DNA from 2 places in the Mesorhizobium sp. WSM4847 genome. Region 2 is predicted to be linked to the other one. Evidence: predicted binding sites of a transcription regulator. Region 2 holds the regulator's gene; the other holds the start of a gene.
The links. Region 2 encodes PhoB, which activates phosphate uptake and scavenging genes when phosphate is short. Its sites were predicted from a motif close to TGTCATNNANCTGTCAT; they were not measured.
Positions count from the first base shown of each region.

Region 1 (5,006 bases), on a different contig from region 2:
GTCGCCTTCGGGCCCTGGCCATCGGTCGAGACCCAAAGCCGGCCGGCCGAATCGATGGCGCAATTATCCGGCATGCCGAACCAGCCATTGGCGGTGGTTGCGGTCGAGAAGGTGGCGCCAACTTCGGCCACTGAGGGATCGCCGCATTTCAACAGCACTTCCCACTTGCCCTTGGCGGCAGTGAAATCGCCACCGTCCTCGACGATCTCGATGATATGGCCGAAGGCGTTTTCGGCGCGCGGATTGGCGGCGTCGACCTGGTCCGTCTTGCGCTTCGAATTGTTGGTCAGCATGACGTAGACCTTGCCAGTCGTCGGATTGGGCTGGATGTCCTCGGGGCGATCCATCTTGGTGGCACCGAGCAGATCGGCGGCACGGCGCGTCTCGATCAGCACGTCGGCCTGGCTGGCAAAGCCGTTCTCCGCCGTCAGCGGGCCCTGGCCGAAGACGATGGGCAGCCATTCGATCGACCCGTCCTCGGCGAATTTGGCGACGTAGAGCGTGCCGTCGTCGAGGAGATCCATGTTGGCGGCGCGGTCCTCGGCGTTGAACTTGCCGGCCGTGACGAATTTATAGACATAGTCGAAGCGTTCGTCGTCGCCGAGATAGAAAACGACACGGCCATCCTTGGCGACGATCGATTCAGCGCCCTCATGCTTGAAGCGGCCCATGGCAGTGCGCTTCCTCGGCACCGAGGTCGGATCGTTGACGTCGACCTCAACAATCCAGCCGAAGCGATTCGGCTCGTTCCGCTCCTTGCCGATGTCGAAGCGATCGTAATGCGCAGCCCATTCATAGGCGCCTTCGGGAATACCCAGGCGCTTGTAGTTGGTGGCTTCCTTGTGGCCTTCCGGCAGCTCGCCCGAGAAATAGCCGTGTATGTTTTCCTCGGCCATGACGTAGGTGCCCCAGGGCGTGACGCCGCCGGCACAATTGTTGACAGTGCCGATGACCTTCGTGCCGGTCGGATCGGCACTGGTCTTGACGCGGTCGTGGCCGGCGACGGGGCCGGACAGTGCCATCTCGGTGTTGGCGGTGATGCGGCGGTTGAGCTTGCCGTCGCGCACCACCTGCCATTTGCCTGATGCCTTGCGGATTTCGACGATGGTGCCGCCATGCGCGGCTATCTCGATATCGACCTGTTCCTTGCTCAGTGGGGCCTGCTTGGCCTCGCCATCGACGATGCTGACAAGGCCCGGGAACATCAGATGCGGATTGGTGTACTCGTGGTTGACCACCAGCAGGCCGTGCTCGGCCGAGCCGTCTATCGGGAGATAGCCGACATAGTCGTTGTTGTAGCCAAACTGTCTTTCCTGGGCCTGCGCCGACTGTTTTGTCGGATCAAATTCCGGCGAATCGGCAAACAGCGGATCGCCCCAGCGCAACAGCACGTCGGCGTCGTAGCCGGCAGCGACATGGTGCTTGTCGTCGACGCCTGCCTCGACCTCGTCGAAACTGAAGACCGAGCCGCCGCCGGCGCGGGCATCGTCGGCGAGGATCAGCGCGAGCGGGCTGACGGTGGCGGCGATGGCGGTTGCCGCGAGCGATCCCTGCAGAAAGCCACGGCGCGCGAATCGCGCGGCGATGATTTCGCCCATCGTCTGGTTGTCAGTGGGATTGGTTCCTGGCCCATCGTTTTCCTCGAGCAGGCTGGTGCGGAAATGGGCGTCGGGGCGATGTTCAGTCATGGGGGCGTGCCTCTGGCTCTTTGGGATGGCTGGAGCGTGTTGCTTGACTGACCGCGTATCGCCAGCAGATCACAGTTTGATGACGTTGCCGACCAATTTCCAGCCCGATTTCATGTCTTTGATCAGGCCGCTTGACCGCGACCGACGCTTCCGAAACAAGATCTGCGGCAGGCGCGCAAGCACGGCGTCGGGAGGAACAAAAAAGTGAGTTTCTGGGGACTGGGGCAGCTCGGCATTTCGACAGTGATCTTCCTGCTGGCGGCGACGGCGGCCAAGCAATGGGGGCTGGCGCCGAGCCTCGGCAAGATCGTTCTGACTCTGGCGCTCTATTCAGCGGGCAATCTGATCATGCTGAGGCTGATCCGTGAATTCGGCATGTCGGTGTCGTTCAGCCTGTCGGCGGTGATCCAGCTGGTGTCGGTGAACGTGGTGGCACTGGTGTTCTTCGGCGAGCGCGTCAATTCGTTGCAGGCGACCGGCATCGTGCTCGCCGTCGCAGCGGTGGCGCTGATCACGCTCGGACCCTATCTGCAAAAACTGTAGTTGCGCATGACCCCGAAAATCGGAAACGATTTCGGAAAGGATCATGCGCCAAATCAAAGTGCTACAGCGTCCTTTGCGCGTCCAAAAGGACGCGCGGCGCTGTAAGACGATTGGCCCGATGAAGAATACCGCAAACAAGCTGCTCAACTGGATCGAATTCCCGGTGCTTTTGGCCGGACTGGTCATCGCTGGCGGGCTGTGGGGGTTCGAGGAACTGATGGAGGTGGCGCGGGACACCACGCCGCACGCCTTCGACACGGAAATTATGCTCGCCTTCCGTGAAGCGGGCCAGCCCGACAATCCGATCGGACCGCTATGGCTGGAAGGGGCGATGCGCGACATTACCAGCCTCGGCAGCGCCATCGTGCTCGGGCTGATCACAGTGGCGGTGATCGTCTATCTGCTGCTGATCCACAAGCCGGGAGCAGCGTTTCTGGTCTTCGTCGCGGTGGCGGGCGGGCAGGCCCTGTCGAGCACGCTGAAGCTAGGAATCGATCGGCCGCGCCCCGACCTGGTCTCGCATCTCGCCGACGTGGCGACGCTTTCGTTTCCAAGCGGCCATGCGATGCTGTCGGCGGTGACATATTTGACGCTGGGCAGCATGGCGTCGCGTTTCCTGCCTGGGCGAACGACCAAGATCTATGTGCTGGCACTTGCCGTGCTGACAGCACTGCTCGTCGGCATCAGCCGCGTCTATCTCGGCGTTCATTGGCCATCGGACGTGCTGGCCGGCTGGTGCGCCGGCTTCGCCTGGGCGATGCTGTGCTGGCTGGTCGCATGGGCGTTCCAGCGATGGCGCGGGCAGACCGCCGGCGCCTGAACCGCCCGTTCCGAACGACGCTGCGCCAATTCTCCTCTAAGTTGCGGCGGCTGGGGCGTGCTGGCCCAGCGGGCGCGCAGGCTCGCCAAGATGCAAACGGCCTGGTGTGCACATGTCTGACATGTGCATGATGATGCTTGATCCATCACAATGATGGTATTATACATGGAATGCAGACTCAGACGGGGGTTTTTAGCCGATGATCACTGCCGCGCAGATGCGCGCCGCAAGGGCTCTGGCCGGCATCGATCAGAAGACGCTCGCCGAGCGCGCCGGGGTTTCGCTTCCAACCATTCAGCGCATGGAAGCGAGCGACGGCGTGGTCAGGGGCGTGGTCGATACGCTGATGAAGGTCATCCAGGCCCTCGACCGGGCCGGCGTGGAGCTGATCGGCGAGAACCAGGCCAGCGAGCGCGGCGGCAGGGGGGTGCGCCTCAAGCCGGTCGTGCCGCAGAACCCGCCAGGCTGAGCCGAAATAGAGTCGCGACGGCGACCGCCGACAGTCCTGCCGACGATCCCGCCGCCTGCTTGGTTTTATGCGTGGCCGCTGTGCACTTTTTGGCGGCATGCATCAGGAGCGGAAGGCAGTCCATGCATCGAACCCAGCGGGCAATTCATCAACCGGCGCAGCCGACATTTTCCGAACTGTTCACGCCGAAGCTGGCGACGGTGCTGCGCGAAGGCTACACATCAGAGCACTTCAAGGCCGATGCCATCGCCGGACTGACCGTGGCCATCGTGGCGCTGCCGCTGTCGATGGCGATCGCGATCGCATCGGGCGTGTCTCCGGAGCGCGGGCTCTACACTTCCATCATTGGCGGTTTCCTCGTCTCGGCTCTGGGCGGCAGCCGTTTCCAGATCGGCGGGCCGGCGGGCGCCTTTATCGTGCTGATGGCGGCAACCGTGGCACGGGTCGGCGTCGACGGGTTGCTGCTGGCGACGATGATGGCCGGCGTCTTGCTGCTCGTCATCGGCTACCTCAGGCTTGGCACCTACATCAAATTCATTCCTTATCCGGTGACCGTCGGCTTCACCGCCGGCATCGCCATCATCATCTTCTCCGGCCAGATCGTCGAGCTGTTCGGGCTAAAACTCGCCGGCAAAGAACCTGGACCGCTGGTGCCGAAGCTGATGGCGATCGGCGCGGCGGCCGGCACGATCAATCTCGCCGCCACCTTCGTCGCTCTGCTGACCATCGTCGCCATTGCCCTGATGAAACGGTGGCGGCCGAAATGGCCCGCCATGCTGATCGCCATCGGTCTGGCGTCGCTTGTCGTGGCGCTGTTTTCTCTGCCTGCCGAAACGATCGGCACGCGCTTCGGCGGTATCCCGCGCAGCCTGCAAATGCCGGCCTTTCCGCCGATCAGCTTCGGCAGGATGATCGACGTCCTGCCGGACGCCCTAGCCTTTGCGCTGCTCGGCGCGATCGAATCGCTGCTGTCGGCGGTGGTCGCCGACGGCATGACAGGAAGGCGGCACCGCTCCAACTGCGAACTCGTGGCGCAAGGCTTCGCCAACATCGCGTCCGCCCTGTTCGGCGGCATCTGCACCACCGGCACCATAGCCCGCACCGCGACCAATGTGCGGGCCGGCGCGCATGGACCGGTCTCGGGCATGATCCACTCGGCCCTCCTGCTTGCCCTGATGCTGGCGGCGGCGCCGCTGGCCAGCTACATCCCGCTTGCAGCCCTTGCCGGCGTGCTGGCGGTGGTGTGCTGGAACATGTTCGAGAAGCAGGCCTTTGCCACGCTGCTGCGTGCCTCGCGCGGCGACGCGCTGGTGCTGATGGCGACTTTCCTGATCGTCATCTTCCGTGATCTCACCGAAGGCATCGTCGTCGGCTTCGCGCTGGGCTCGATCCTGTTCATCGACCGCATGGCCAAGAACATTGCGGTTGAGCCGGATCAGGGACTGGTGCAGGACGATGTCGCCGACAGAACCGGCGCCGCCAGCGC
Region 1 covers NZ_JBVVPY010000031.1:58,413-63,418, forward strand. Annotated here, with positions in the region: gene AC0L28_RS30790 (PhoX family protein) at 1-1,688, opposite strand, end outside; gene AC0L28_RS30795 (hypothetical protein) at 1,893-2,231, shown strand; gene AC0L28_RS30800 (phosphatase PAP2 family protein) at 2,350-3,051, shown strand; gene AC0L28_RS30805 (helix-turn-helix domain-containing protein) at 3,251-3,520, shown strand; gene AC0L28_RS30810 (SulP family inorganic anion transporter) at 3,643-5,006, shown strand, end outside.
Region 1: a site for PhoB is predicted at 1,757-1,773, ahead of AC0L28_RS30790 (PhoX family protein). Genes of this name have one in related genera too.

Region 2 (5,006 bases):
CCGAGAGCAATATGACTGATGCGATCTCGTCATTCGGCGGCGTCGGACGGCCGGTCAGCGTTCATACCGACGATGCCGCGAAGGCGCGGCTGAAGGGCCGCTACCGCACGGAAAAATGGTTCAAATGGCTCGGCGCCGCAGCTGTCGCGTTGGCCGGCTTGTTCCTTGTGCTGCTCCTGTCGACGATCGTCACGCAGGCGATTCCGGCGCTGCGGCAGAACTATGTGACGCTGCCGATCGATCTTTCAGCGGCCAAGGTCGACCCGGCGAAACTCGACGAAGTGAACTACGACGCCATCGCTCAGGAAGCGCTTACGGCAAAATTTCCGGATGTGAAGAGCCGCCAGGACAAGCGCCTTCTGCGCGGGCTGATTTCCACCGGCACAGGCGTGTTCCTGCGCAAGGATATTGCGGCTGATCCGGGGATGCTCGGAGGAACGGTGGACTATGCGGTTCCAGTTGACGATTTTGCCGACCTCTATCTCAAGGGTTTGCTTGCCGACGTCGGTTCGGACGAAGCGATTTCGACAAGCGTCACGCCTTCGGAAACCAGCGGCGACATCGATCTGACCTTCGGCGACGATGCCATGCTGGCGCTGGCGCGCGGCCATGGTGCGACCGAGGGCGAAAACGGCATGTTTACGCTGACGAGCGGCGCGTCGTCGCTGCTGGTCGCGTTCAATGGCGGCACGGTCAAGCTGACCTCGCTGTCGTCTGCGGCCAACGGCACGGTGATCGCAAAAGGCACGGTGATCGAGGCGCTGGACAGCACGGCGCCCGCCGCGAGCGGCCAGGCATTCCTGCGCGTCATCGAGACGCCGGAAGCATCGCGAAAGATTTCGGACAAGGTGATCGTCTGGCTCGACACGCTGAAGAGCGCCGGCCTGATCGAAAGCCGGTTCAACTCGATCTTCTTCTTCACCGGCGCAAGCCGCGAGCCGGAATTGGCTGGTGTCTGGGGCGCGGTCGTCGGATCGTTCCTGACCATGATCGTAACCCTCGCAATCGCCTTCCCGATCGGCGTTTCAGCGGCGATCTATCTTGAGGAATTTGCGCCCAAGAACCGGCTGACGACGATGATCGAAGTGAATATCAACAATCTGGCGGCGGTGCCTTCGATCGTCTTCGGCCTGCTTGGACTTGCCGTATTCCTGAATTTCTTCGGCATGCCGCGCTCAGCCCCGGTGGTCGGCGGCATGGTGCTGGCGCTGATGACCCTGCCGATCATCATTATCGCCTCGCGCGCTTCGCTGCGCGCCGTGCCGCCTTCGATCCGCGAGGCGGCGCTTGGCATCGGAGCGTCCAAGGTCCAGACCGTATTCCATCACGTCCTGCCACTGGCGATGCCGGGCATCATGACCGGCACCATCCTCGGAATGGCGCATGCGCTCGGCGAAACCGCGCCGTTGCTGATGATCGGCATGGTCGCCTTCATCGTCGACATTCCCGGCGGCTTCACCGATCCCGCGACGATCCTGCCGGTGCAGATTTTCATGTGGGCGGATTTCCCGGAAGCGGGGTTCCAGCAGAAGACTTCGGCGGCGATTTTGATTTTGCTGGTGTTTTTGGTCATCATGAACGCCATCGCGGTGATACTGCGCAGGCGCTTCGAGCGGCGCTGGTAAGGAGTAGAGGATATGAACATCATGACGGAAGCCGGCGTCGAGCAGAAACTGAGCAGCGCAACCAACGCCCCTTCGATCAAGATGAAGGGCGAAAAGGTCTCTGTTCACTACGGCGAGAAGCGAGCTCTGTTCGACGTCGATCTCGATGTCCGCGAGCATCAGGTGACGGCGTTGATCGGGCCATCGGGCTGCGGCAAGTCGACGTTCCTGCGTTGCCTGAACCGAATGAACGACACCATCGATATCGCGCGGGTGAGCGGCAAGATCACGCTCGACGGCGAGGACGTCTACGATCCGAAAATCGATGTCGTCGAGCTGCGAGCTCGCGTCGGCATGGTATTCCAGAAGCCGAATCCGTTTCCGAAGTCGATCTACGAAAACGTCGCCTACGGTCCGCGCATCCACGGCCTGGCCAGGAGCAAGGCCGAGTTGGACGGCATCGTCGAATCGAGCCTGAAGAAGGCCGGCCTGTTCAACGAGGTCAAGGATCGCCTGCTCGAGTCGGGTACCGGACTGTCCGGCGGACAGCAGCAGCGCCTGTGCATCGCGCGCGCCATCGCGGTGTCGCCGGAAGTGATCCTGATGGACGAGCCCTGTTCGGCGCTCGATCCGATCGCCACCGCCCGCGTCGAGGAACTGATCGACGAACTGCGCCAGAACTATACGATCGTCATCGTCACCCATTCGATGCAGCAGGCGGCGCGCGTGTCGCAACGCACGGCGATGTTCCATCTCGGCTATCTGGTCGAGGAGGGCGCGACCGACAAGATGTTCACCAACCCCGACGACAAGCGCACCCAGGACTACATCACCGGCCGGTTCGGCTGAGCGGTCCGGCGAATTTCGAACACGAGGACAGCACCATGGGTGAACACACCGTCGCATCTTTCGACGAGGAACTGGAGCACATCGACCGGCTGATCCGCGACATGGACGAGCTCGCCGCCGCAATGGTCGCGGCCTCGATCCGCGCGTTGCTTGCGTCGGACAATGCGATGGCGCAGCGCGTCGTCTCGGACGACGCCATCATGGATGCGAGGCAGCGCGAACTCGATGACAGCGCCATCACGCTGATCGCCAAGCGGCAGCCGATGGCGCAGGATCTGCGCGCCGTGGTTGGCGCAATCCGCATGGCGGGCGATCTCGAGCGCATCGGCGATCTGGCCAAGAACATAGCCAAGCGGGTCAGCGCAGTCGGGCAGAGCGCGACGCCGCGTAATCTGTCGCACGGTATCGACGCGATGGCGGACCTCGTTCTTGTGCAGCTGCGCGGCGTGGTCGAGCACTATGTGTCGCGCGATGCCGGCGCGTTGAAGGAACTGCGCGCCGACGACCAGAAGATCGACGTGAAATACACGGCGGTTTTTCGCGAGCTCCTGACCTACATGATGGAGGATCCGCGCAACATCACCGCCTGCACGCACCTTCTGTTCTGCGCCAAGAATCTCGAGCGTATCGGCGATCACGTCACCAACATCGCCGAAAACGCCTACTTTGTCGTGACCGGGCAGCAATTGCCGGCGGATCGCCCGAAGCTCGACGAAACGACGATGTCGGCGCCGGCGACATGACAGGAGTGACCGGCCGATGATCGCGCCGCGCATCATGGTGGTGGAGGATGAAGAGCCGCTGGGCGTCCTCCTCCGTTATAATCTGGAATCCGAAGGCTATCAGGTCGAGGTGGTGACGCGCGGCGACGAGGCCGAAATCCGGCTGCAGGAAAACGTGCCCGATCTTTTGGTGCTCGACTGGATGGTGCCGGCGGTTTCCGGCATCGAGCTTTGCCGGCGGCTTCGGGTGCGCCCCGAAACCGAGCGGCTGCCGATCATCATGCTGACCGCGCGCGGCGAGGAGAGCGACCGGGTGCGCGGCCTTTCGACCGGAGCCGACGACTATCTGGTCAAGCCGTTCTCGACACCGGAATTCATGGCCAGGGTCAAGGCGTTGCTGCGCCGCGCCAAGCCGGAAGTGTTGTCCAGCGTGCTCAAGGTCGGCGACATCATGCTCGATCGTGAATCGCACCGGGTCTATCGCAAGAAGAGCGAGATCCGGCTCGGGCCGACCGAATTCCGGCTGCTCGAATTCATGATGCGCCACCCGGGCCGGGTCTTCTCGCGCAGCCAGTTGCTCGACAATGTCTGGGGCGAGACGATCTACATCGACGAGCGCACGGTGGACGTCCATGTCGGCCGGTTGCGCAAGGCGGTCAACAATGGTCGCATGCCCGATGTCATCCGCACCATCCGCGGCGCGGGCTATGCGATCAGGGAAGACTAGGGGATGTGCTGATATTCAGGTGATGCCGGCCTGCGAACGGCTGATACCTGCGCTTCCGGTGCTCATCTCATCCAAGAGTACGCTCCGCTCCGGTTCTCGGAACCCGCCATTCTCGACTCGGCCTGACCTGAACCTCAACACACCCCAAGTCGCGACCCGGGAATCCTTCAAGCCACGTTCTTTCCGACCGAGCCGGCTCGTGCCTGGATGCTCGGCGCGAAAATCTCCTGGTCGACGAAGCTTAGCGCCCGCATGGCGCAACCTTCGCGGATCAGCGGCAGCTCGTTCGGCTCGGTGTCGAAGGAAATCAAACCCGAATGCTGGCCGCCGGCGGTCTGGGCGATGGCCTCGCGCAGGGCCGGCTCGATCAGGTCGAAGGCGGCAGCGCTGGCGCCGACCATGGCCACCGGCGCCGGATCGATCAGCGCAAACAGGCTGCCGAGCCCGAAGCCGAGCGCCTCGCCGGCCTTGCGGTAGGCTTCGCGCTCCGGTCCGTCCGTCTCGCGCGCCCGGGCCGCCAGTGCCCGCATCTCGGCGTCGCTGACATCGGCGACCGGCTCGGCGTTCTCGCTCAACAGCCTTGCGTTGCGCCAGATGGCGTAGTTGCCGGCATAAGCCTCGACGCAGCCGCGCCGCCCGCAGCGGCAAAGCGCGCCGCCCGGCCGATGGATCATGTGGCCGAATTCGCCGCCTGAGGAGTGGGTGCCGGTGAACAGCTCGCCCTTCAGCACCAGCCCCATACCGATGCCGTGCGAGAGCAGGATGGCGATGAAATCGTCGCGGTAGCGATCCGGGTGGCGCCAGCGCAGCGCCACGGCCATCATGTTGCAGTCGTTCTCCATGATGGCCGGGATGCCGAACTCGCGTTCCAGAATGTCGGCGAAGGCGATGTTCGTCTGCGGCGTGATCGGTGACCACAACATGGCGCGCGCATGGGAATCGGTGATGCCCTGGATCGCCAGCGCGATGCGGGCGACGCTTTGGACATCGAGGTCGGGATCTTCGAGCCGGCGCCGGACGATGGCGACACATTCGCCGATCAGCGCGTCACGCGACATGGTCAGCGTGTCCAGCCGGCGCTGTTCCTCGGCGACCACTTGTCCG
Region 2 covers NZ_JBVVPY010000013.1:68,174-73,179, forward strand. Annotated here, with positions in the region: gene pstC (phosphate ABC transporter permease subunit PstC) at 1-19, shown strand, start outside; gene pstA (phosphate ABC transporter permease PstA) at 12-1,625, shown strand; gene pstB (phosphate ABC transporter ATP-binding protein PstB) at 1,638-2,453, shown strand; gene phoU (phosphate signaling complex protein PhoU) at 2,489-3,196, shown strand; gene phoB (phosphate regulon transcriptional regulator PhoB) at 3,213-3,902, shown strand; gene AC0L28_RS19710 (ROK family protein) at 4,070-5,006, opposite strand, start outside.